2 regions of the Candidatus Corynebacterium faecigallinarum genome follow, and region 1 is predicted to be linked to the other one. Evidence: predicted binding sites of a transcription regulator. Region 1 holds the regulator's gene; the other holds the start of a gene.
What was found. Region 1 encodes LexA, which represses DNA repair genes until DNA is damaged. Its sites were predicted from a motif close to CGAACANNTGTTCG; they were not measured.

Region 1 (4,423 bases):
GGCCTCTCCTGGTGGCGCTGCGCGTCGCGGACGCTCCAAGGGAGCCCCGGGTAAGGGGAAGCAGGCTGACACCCGAGGGTCCGGAGCCGGTGGCACCGGTGCCGGTGTGCTGGCCCAGGCGGACAGCTGGACCGCGGAGACCTTCGGCACCATCCCGGAGTCGGTGGAGACCATCGTCGACGGCCAGCCCACGTCCGCGTATCCGGCGCTGGTGTCCGACAAGAAGAACGGGCTGCTGCTCAAGGCCTTGCCCACTGCCCAGGCGGCGGCGGGCCAGCAGTTCTCGACCGTGCTGGCGATGATGCTGGGGAAGTGCACGGTATCGACGAAGCAGATGATCAAGGGGATGCCGCTACGTCAGCGGGTCGCCATGGAGAACTACCCGCACGGTGGTGCGGAGGCCCTGGTGGAGGACTGTCGGGTTCTGGCATGCCGTGACCTGCTGGAAAAGCATGGCCCGGTGATCCGCGACCCCGACCGCTGTGCCACCGCACTGGAGGCCGCCCGCACATCTGGGCCGGGTGTCGTCCGGCAGATGGTGGTTGCGATCGCTCCGGCGGTGTTGGCGGTCTCGGACATGGCCGAGGAATTGCAGTCCTGGGATGGTGCGTCGATCACCGACATGCGCAAGCAGTTGGATTTCTTCCTCGGGCCGCACCGGGTGGCGGTGAACGGTGTCGGGCATATGCGTCACGTGCCCCGTTATGTCGCTGCGATGTCTGCGCGGCTGGAGTTGATGGAGACCGCCCCGGACCGCGAGGCCGACCTGGATAGCCAGATCCAGGAGTGCCAGGAGATGATCGAGGCGACCCGGAAGCGGCTGCCGAGCTCCCGGTCTGCGACGCCCCAGATCAAGGAGGTCGAGTGGTTGGTCGAGGAAGTCCGGGTGTCACTGTTCGCGCAGCACCTGGGGACCTCGCGTCCGGCCAGTGTGACCCGGGTGCGCAAAGCCCTCGACAAGATCAGGTGAGGTTGACGCCGTGCTCTTCGCTGGCCCGGTGGACCGGGTCTGACGGGTCTACCGGGTCGGTCGAATCGGCGGAATCCGAGGCCTTCCGTAGCATGGCGATCTCGCGCTCGAAATCTTCGGTGGATTTGAAGGACTTGTAGACCGAGGCGAAACGCAGGTAGGCCACGACGTTCAGTTTGCGCAGCGGTTCCAGGATCGCCAGGCCGATATCATCGGCGGCGACCTGCGAACCGTGTCGAGCACGGATCGACTGCTCAACGTCGTGGGCCAGCACCTTCAAGTCATCCTCTGACACACCGAGCCCCTGGCAGGCTCGACCGACACCACGGATGACTTTGTCGCGCCGGAACTCCTCGGTGACACCGTTGCGTTTGGTGACCAGCAGCACCGAACGCTCCACAGTGGTGAACCTGTTCTTGCAGTTCGTGCATTCACGGCGGCGGCGAATCGCGGACCCGGACTCCACGGTGCGGGAATCGACGACTCGTGACACATCGGAGCGGCAGGCGGGGCAGAGCACGGTGGTGCTCCCTTCGTGACAGGTTGGCGGATCGCTTCGTTGTTCACGATCCTACCGCTACCCCACCGAGCACACCCCCGGAGGTCATGAGCCCTGGGAGAGCTGACAGTGTCATGCCATAGCGGGCGTGGGAGAGGTCAGCGTGCCGAAGTATCCGTGGACACCGGGGCGACATCCACCGCCTGGCCACCGTGCGTAGCGCGGTCGCTGCTTCCTGCATCGATTCCGGCGACCGCCGCAGGATGATGGTCCACAGCTGGCTCGGGCTCCGAACCCGCGATGATCACCGGACCCGCACCAAGCAGCGCAGCGAAAGTGACGAGTGCGAGCAAACACACACCCGGCGATTCCGCCACCAGGTTCATTCGACGGCGAATCCTGGCCCATCGGCTCGCAACATCGAACGGGCGTTCCACACCGGAGGCGATCCGACGTCGACGTTCGCGGTCAGCTACGGTAGGCGTATGCACCGCACCACTGCCCCAGGTGTTCGAAAACGGGGCGGCAGAAGCTGACCGCACCGAATCCTGACCGGCCCAATCGGGGCGCCGGTACACGGGACGATCAGCGACTACAGTGTAGCGAGTGGTGTTGACTACAGCCATGACGACCTCTTTCTCCTGGACTGGCGCCGACCTTCGGACACCGTGGCAACCCCATGAGACCACCGGGGTCGGACACGAACACCGGGACACCGCCTCAATTTCGCCCGCATGTTCGAGAACCTTCGTTCGTTCGAAAATCTAGCACGCGCGTTCGAACGTGTCCAGCCTTATCGAGAATCTTTCGAACACAATGATGAAACATGTCCACCACCTGATGTATGGTCGAGCTAACGACCAGTTCAGCGGGTCGGCAACCAACGTCAGGGAGTGGGTCACAATGACAGAGAATCAGCAGATCCCGGCGGATTCCGCGGGCAGCACGCCAGCGGATTCCGCAGGCAGCACAACGGGGACACGGCGCCGGTCGGGGTCGCGTGCGACCAACGCCACCGATTCGAAGGGCCGCGAAAAGCTCTCGGAACGTCAGCGACGGATCATGGACGTGATCAAGGACGCCACCCGCTTCCGCGGTTACCCGCCGAGCATCCGGGAGATCTGCGATGCCGTCGGGCTGAACTCCACGTCCTCGGTCTCCTACCACCTGCGCGAGCTGGAGCGGAAGGGCTACCTGCGCCGCGAGGACAACAAGCCGCGGGCTGTCGACATCCGGGATTTCGAGGAAGACACCTCATCGCGTCCGGGGCCGAAGCCGGCAACGGCCCCCGCCCCCACGACTGCCCCCGAGGGCATGCCCTCGCCGTCCTTCGTCCCCGTCGTCGGTCAGATCGCCGCAGGCTCACCGATCCTCGCCGAGGAGCACGTCGAGGCGCACTTCCCGCTGCCCCAGGAACTGGTCGGCGGCGGCGAACTCTTTCTGCTGCAGGTGGTCGGCGAGTCGATGCGCGATGCCGGCATCTTCAACGGCGACTGGGTCGTGGTGCGGTCCCAGAAGGTCGCCGAGCTCGGCGAATTCGTCGCCGCCATGATCGACGGGGAGGCCACGGTCAAGGAGTTCCAGCAGGACGACAGCGGAACCTGGCTGATCCCCCACAATGAGCTCTTCGAGCCCATCCGGGGAGACAACGCCGACATCCTCGGCCGTGTCGTGGCGGTCCTCCGCAAGATCTGACCGGTTGCTCCCGGGCGGGTCAGCGTCCGATCACTGCCGCAGCCGCGATGCGGGCTTCCTCAGCCCCTTCAGCGTCCAACGCTGCGGCGGCCATCTCCCGGCAGGTCACGAAATCAACCTCGCCCAGCTGTGCGCCCACCGCCGCCAACGCCGGGGTCGCCGCCGACAACGAGGTGACGCCGAGCCCTGCGAGCACACAGGCCAGCAACGGGTCGGCGGCCGCCTCACCACAGACTCCCACCGCGGTCTTCGTCACCGCGCCTGCACGACAGGTGGTGTGCACCAGGTGGAGCACCGCCGGCTGCCAGGGATCGGTGAGATACGCCAGCGAGGACGACAACCGGTCCGCCGCCATCGTGTACTGGGTCAGGTCGTTCGTGCCGATCGACACAAAGTCCAGGTGGGACATGATCTTCTCGGCCATCATCGCCGCCGCCGGCACCTCGATCATCGCCCCGGCGGTCAATCCCCGACTGTGGCACAGCTCAGCGAACCAACGGGCCTCCTGCACTGTGGCCACCATGGGTGCCATCACCCAGGTCTGCCCCCCACGCTCCGCCCTTCCGGTGCTCTCCACCGACAGAGCGATCCCGTCAAGCTGGCGCTCCAGCAACGCCTTGTTCCCCCGGGCGATACGCAGACCACGTACTCCCAGAGCCGGGTTCTCCTCGTCCTCGGCATCCACGTACGGCACCGGCTTGTCGGAGCCGGCATCCAACGTACGGATGACCACCTTGCCCTCAGGGAACGCCGACAACACCGAGGCATAGCGCTCTGCCTGCTGCTCCACACTCGGTTCGGCGGTCTCACTGAGGAAACTCAGCTCGGTGCGGAACAACCCGATGCCCTCGGCGACCGACTCCGCAGCCTGCATGGCGGTGTCGCCGTCCTGCACATTCGCCAGCAACTGCACCCGGTGACCGTCCGAGGTCTGCGCCGGACCACTCCAGCCCCGGACCTTCTCCGCCAACGCCGCCGCCTCAGCGACCCGACGCTCGACATCCTCGGCCGGCACGCCGGTCTCAATTGTTCCGGCAGCAGCATCCACCAGCACCTCGGTCCCGTTGGTGATGTCCGCCAGCCCCTTACCGACGGCGACAACGCACGGAATGTCCAGTTGTCGGGCGATGATCGCGGTGTGGCTGGTGGCCCCACCTTTCTCCGTGATCACGGCGACGATCAACTCGGGGTCGAGGGTGGCGGTGTCCGCTGGCGCGAGGTCGTCGGCACACAGGACATGTGGGGTGGTGACCTCCGGG
Region 2 (4,423 bases), on a different contig from region 1:
CGGAAGTGAAAGGGTTGACCATCCATGAAGGCAGCACGCTACTACGGCAACAAGGACATCAGGGTCGAGGACATCGACCAGCAGGCGTTGGAGCCGGGCACGGTGCGCATCAATGTCGCCTGGTGCGGCATCTGCGGCACTGACCTGCACGAATACCTGGACGGGCCGATCTTCTGCCCGACCTGCGAAGCCGCCCACCCGATCTCCGGGGAGACCGCGCCGATCACCCTGGGTCATGAGTTCTCCGGTGTCGTCGCCGAACTTGGTGAGGGGGTGGACGATCTGGCCGTCGGTGACCACGTTGTCGTCGAGCCGTACATCATCGGCGATGACGTCGACACCGGACCCGACAGCACCACCTACCACCTGTCGGAGAACATGAACTTCATTGGTCTCGCTGGCCGTGGTGGTGGTCTGTCGGAGAATGTCGTGGTGCGCCGACGCTGGGTGCACAAGATCGCCGACTCGGTGCCGCTGGACGAGGCGGCGCTGATCGAGCCGCTGTCGGTGGGCTTTCACGCCGTGCAGCGATCCGGTCTCACCGAGGAGAACGCTGCCGGGAAGACTGCGATCATCGGTGGTGCCGGTCCGATCGGCCTGCTGACCGCGGCGGTGCTCAAGGCATGGGGCGTGCGCGTGGTCGTCTCGGAGCTCTCGGAGCTGCGTCGGCAGAAGGCGCTGGATTCCGGGGTGGCGGATCTGGCGTTGAACCCGGCGGAGGTGGATGTCGTCGACGAGGTCAAGGCGCTGACCGATGGTGCCGGAGCCGATGTCGCCTTCGAGTGCACCTCGGTGCAGGTCGTGCTGGATACCTTGATGGACGCGCTACGTCCTACCGGTGTGCTGGTGGTCGTGTCGATCTGGGGCCACCGGTCGGACTTCGACATCCACAAGCTGGTGATGAAGGAGATCGACCTGCGTGGCACCATTGGCTACGTGAACTCGCATCCGGCGACGATTGCGCTGGTGGAGTCGGGGAAGATCGACCTGAAGCCGTTCATCACCGGCAGGATCGGGCTGGATGGTCTGGTGGACGAGGGTTTCGACACCTTGATCAACCGCAACGAGACCGCGGTGAAGATTCTCGTCTCGCCGTCTGGAGAGGGACTCTAGACCTCTAGAACGGCACCGCCTGCGCCTCGACCTTCGCCGCTGCGGCCCGGGTCTTCTCCCGATGCTCCAGTCGGAGGGCATTGTGTTCGGTGAGTGCCTTCCTCTTGCGGTGCAGGCGTGTGTCGAAGGTCAGGCAGGCATCGGCCAGGGGGCCGGTGGGGGTGTCGACGACGGTGTGTCCGTCGGCGATGCTGGTCCACCAGCAGGACCCGTCCGGATTGCGGGTGACGTCCCACAGTCCGCGGGTCTTGAGGCTGTGGCAGGCGGGGCACAGTGACTGTTCCGCCCAGGTGGCCGTCTTGCCGCCACCGTCGTACTTGGTGACGTGGTCGATCTGGGCGGTGGCGGCCGGGGCGTCGCAACCGGGGAAGCGGCAGGTGCCGTCGACTCCGGCGATGGTGGCGCGCTGGTGGTCGCTGTTGCGGTAACCCTCGATCTCGCTGTGTCCGGCGATGCACAGGTCGGTGACACGGGCGAGCCACCGCTTGGTGGCCACCCGGTCGAGACCGGTGGACTCCAGGTGGGTTTCGGCGGTGTCGAGGCTTCGGTAGCAGTTCAACGTCACGGAGACATTGCGAGCCTGACCATGAACCAGTTCGGTGAGGGCTTTGGCACGGGTGGTGTCATGTGCGTCGGCCACGGCATCGACGATGCGGAGGAAACCGAGGCCCTCATCGGAGGGCATCGTGATGTGGAAGACGGTACGTTCCGGGGACCGGGTGTCGACGTCGAAGCACAGTTGGGCTTCTGGGGGAGGGACTATGCCGAGCTCCTCCGGGTCGGCAGGTCGCGCCGTAGGCTGGATCCGATCGACGATGTCGGTGACTTTACGGCGCAGTGTCCGGGTTCCTGGCACTGCCTGAGACGGGCGCTGGGGGTAGAGAAGGCCGGCGATCTCGTCCTCCACCTCGAGGCGATGATCGTCGGTGACTCCGAAGAGACAGTCGGCGAGGACCCGGAGGTGCTCGAAGGAGAACGCACCGACCTCGAGGAGCGGACGTAGTTGTTCGTACTTGGAGAGCATGGTGCCGACGTCGCAGTAGGCGATGGCCTTGGACTGCGGGATCGCCAGGGCGGATGCCAGTCGCCGGGCGATGCGCGAGACCTCGTCGCCCGGCTTCGGGGTGACCGACCGGGCAATGCTCAGGTCCGTCTTGTTGATGGTGACCCGTGCTTTCTGGAGCTCGCCGTCGCCGGTCACGGCCCAGTACCCGAACGTGGTGGGCGTCAGATCGTTCTCGAACGAGTAGTCGTATGGATCATGGTACTCGCCGGTGTCGGGATCGAAGTCCATGTACTGGTCCGGGTAGGTCATCGGCTCTTCTGCGGCAACTGCCCCCTCGAGCTCCTCGTTCCACGTGCAGTGGGGGCAGTACATGTCCTCGTGGTCGGGAATTGGGCAGATTACCCCGGTTTCGCCGATATAGATAGTCGACCTGACCCATTCCTCGATCTTCGGCACGTTGACTGGTTCGCGTATCGCTGTGGTCATTTTCGTGGTCCCCTGGGTGATGGTGTTGTGGTGTTCCTGGTGTCCTGCTCCGTTATGTTCACTTGCAATACTACCGATACTGTGTTCGAATGGCAAGAGGAAGTTTTCGACGGGTCGGTGGACTCAGCTACGCGACCATAGGGACCTGGAGAGTGATCCGGACCGGAACGCTGAGGGGAAGGTGAATACGATGGCTCACATGACTGACCCCGCAGCCTCCGCAGCACCCACGACCGTCCCGGTTTTCCTCGACTGCGACACCGGTATCGATGATGCCCTGGCCCTGGCGTACCTGCTGGCCAGTCCGGTCGCCGATCTGGTCGGCGTCGGTTCGGTCCACGGCAATGTCAGCGCAGCTGGCGGCGCGGACAACACCCGACGGCTGCTGGCGATGGCATCGCGTACCGACATTCCGGTGGCTGTCGGAGCGTCCGACCCGTTGGGCGGCACCTTCGCCGGCGGCACGGTGGCGGTCCACGGCGCAGACGGCGTCGGCGGTGTCCGTGACAGACTGCTTCCTGCTGTGCTGCCAGAGGCTGCGGGGGCAGCAGGCTCAGACACGGACGCCGCTGACCTCCTGCTCAGCCTGTCCCACGAGTACGCCGGTGAGCTCCACCTCATCGCCATCGGCCCGTTGACCAACCTCGCCATCGCCCTGGAGCGTGATCCGTCGCTGGTCAAGCGGGTGGCGGGACTGGCCGTCATGGGAGGTGCGGCGACGGTTCCGGGCAACATCACCCCGGTCGCCGAGGCGAATATCGTGCTGGACCCCGAGGCGGCCGAGCGTGTGCTCTCGGCTGGATGGCCGGCGACACTCGTCCCGCTGGACACCACGATGGAGAACACCTTCGAGAAGTCCCATATCGATGCACTCGCGCAGTCGGACGCTCCGCTGATCGCGGCAGTGGGGGAGATGCTGCACTTCTACTCGGGGTTCTACGCCGACATCTACGGCCGGGTGTGCTGTGCCCTGCACGACCCGCTCGCCGCCGCGATCGCCCTGGGGGATGTCGAGTTGGAGAGCGCACCGCGGGTACCGGTCGTCGTCGATGCCACCGACGGGCCCGGACGTGGCCAGACCATCTGCGACCTGCGGCACCAGCGTCCTGCCAATGGCGAGTACGACATCGATGTCGAGGATGCGACGGTGCGGGTCGTCATGCGCAGCGGGGCGGGCTTCCCGGACCTGCTCGCCGAGCGGCTGCTGGGGTGGGGCGGTCGTCAGTAGGGTGGGCGGCATGACCTCCGCCGATACTGCACCCATTCGCACCGCCATCCTCGGGTTCGGACTTTCCGGACGCTACTTCCACGCCCCCTTCCTCGCCGCCGACCCGAACTTCGAGGTCACGGCCGTAGTGACGTCCAACCCGGAACGTCAGGACGCCGCGAAAGAACTGTTCCCGGACGTCCGACTGCTGGATTCCGTGGAGGACGTCTGGAATGCCGACGACATCGACCTGGTCGTCATCGGCACGCCCAGCTCAGAACATGAGGCTCACGTGGACGCCGCGCTCGACGCTGGCAAGCACGTCGTGGTCGACAAACCCTTCGCGGTCAGTTCCGCCACCGGTCGGGCGCTGATCGAGAAGGCGAAGGACAAGGGCCTGATGCTCACCGTCTTCCAGAACCGACGCTGGGACGGGGACTTCCTCACGTTGCAGCGACTGCTGGAGTCCGACGAGCTCGGCGAGATCAACCGGTTCGAGTCCCGCTTCGAGAAGTGGCGTCCGCAGGTCGACCAGTCATGGAAGACCGACAGTACCCACGCGCAGGGCGGCGGCATCCTGTTCGACCTGGGCAGCCATGTCATCGACCAGG

Region 2: a site for LexA is predicted at 2,680-2,693, ahead of ACTXPP_RS11890 (HNH endonuclease signature motif containing protein). Genes of this name have one in related genera too.

Annotation. Positions count from the first base shown of each region.
Region 1 covers NZ_JBQQOC010000001.1:183,774-188,196, forward strand. Annotated here, with positions in the region: gene hrpA (ATP-dependent RNA helicase HrpA) at 1-970, shown strand, start outside; gene nrdR (transcriptional regulator NrdR) at 963-1,490, opposite strand; gene lexA (transcriptional repressor LexA) at 2,373-3,164, shown strand; gene ptsP (phosphoenolpyruvate--protein phosphotransferase) at 3,184-4,423, opposite strand, start outside.
Region 2 covers NZ_JBQQOC010000026.1:13,319-17,741, reverse strand. Annotated here, with positions in the region: gene ACTXPP_RS11895 (2,3-butanediol dehydrogenase) at 25-1,113, shown strand; gene ACTXPP_RS11890 (HNH endonuclease signature motif containing protein) at 1,118-2,605, opposite strand; gene ACTXPP_RS11885 (nucleoside hydrolase) at 2,805-3,833, shown strand; gene ACTXPP_RS11880 (Gfo/Idh/MocA family protein) at 3,844-4,423, shown strand, end outside.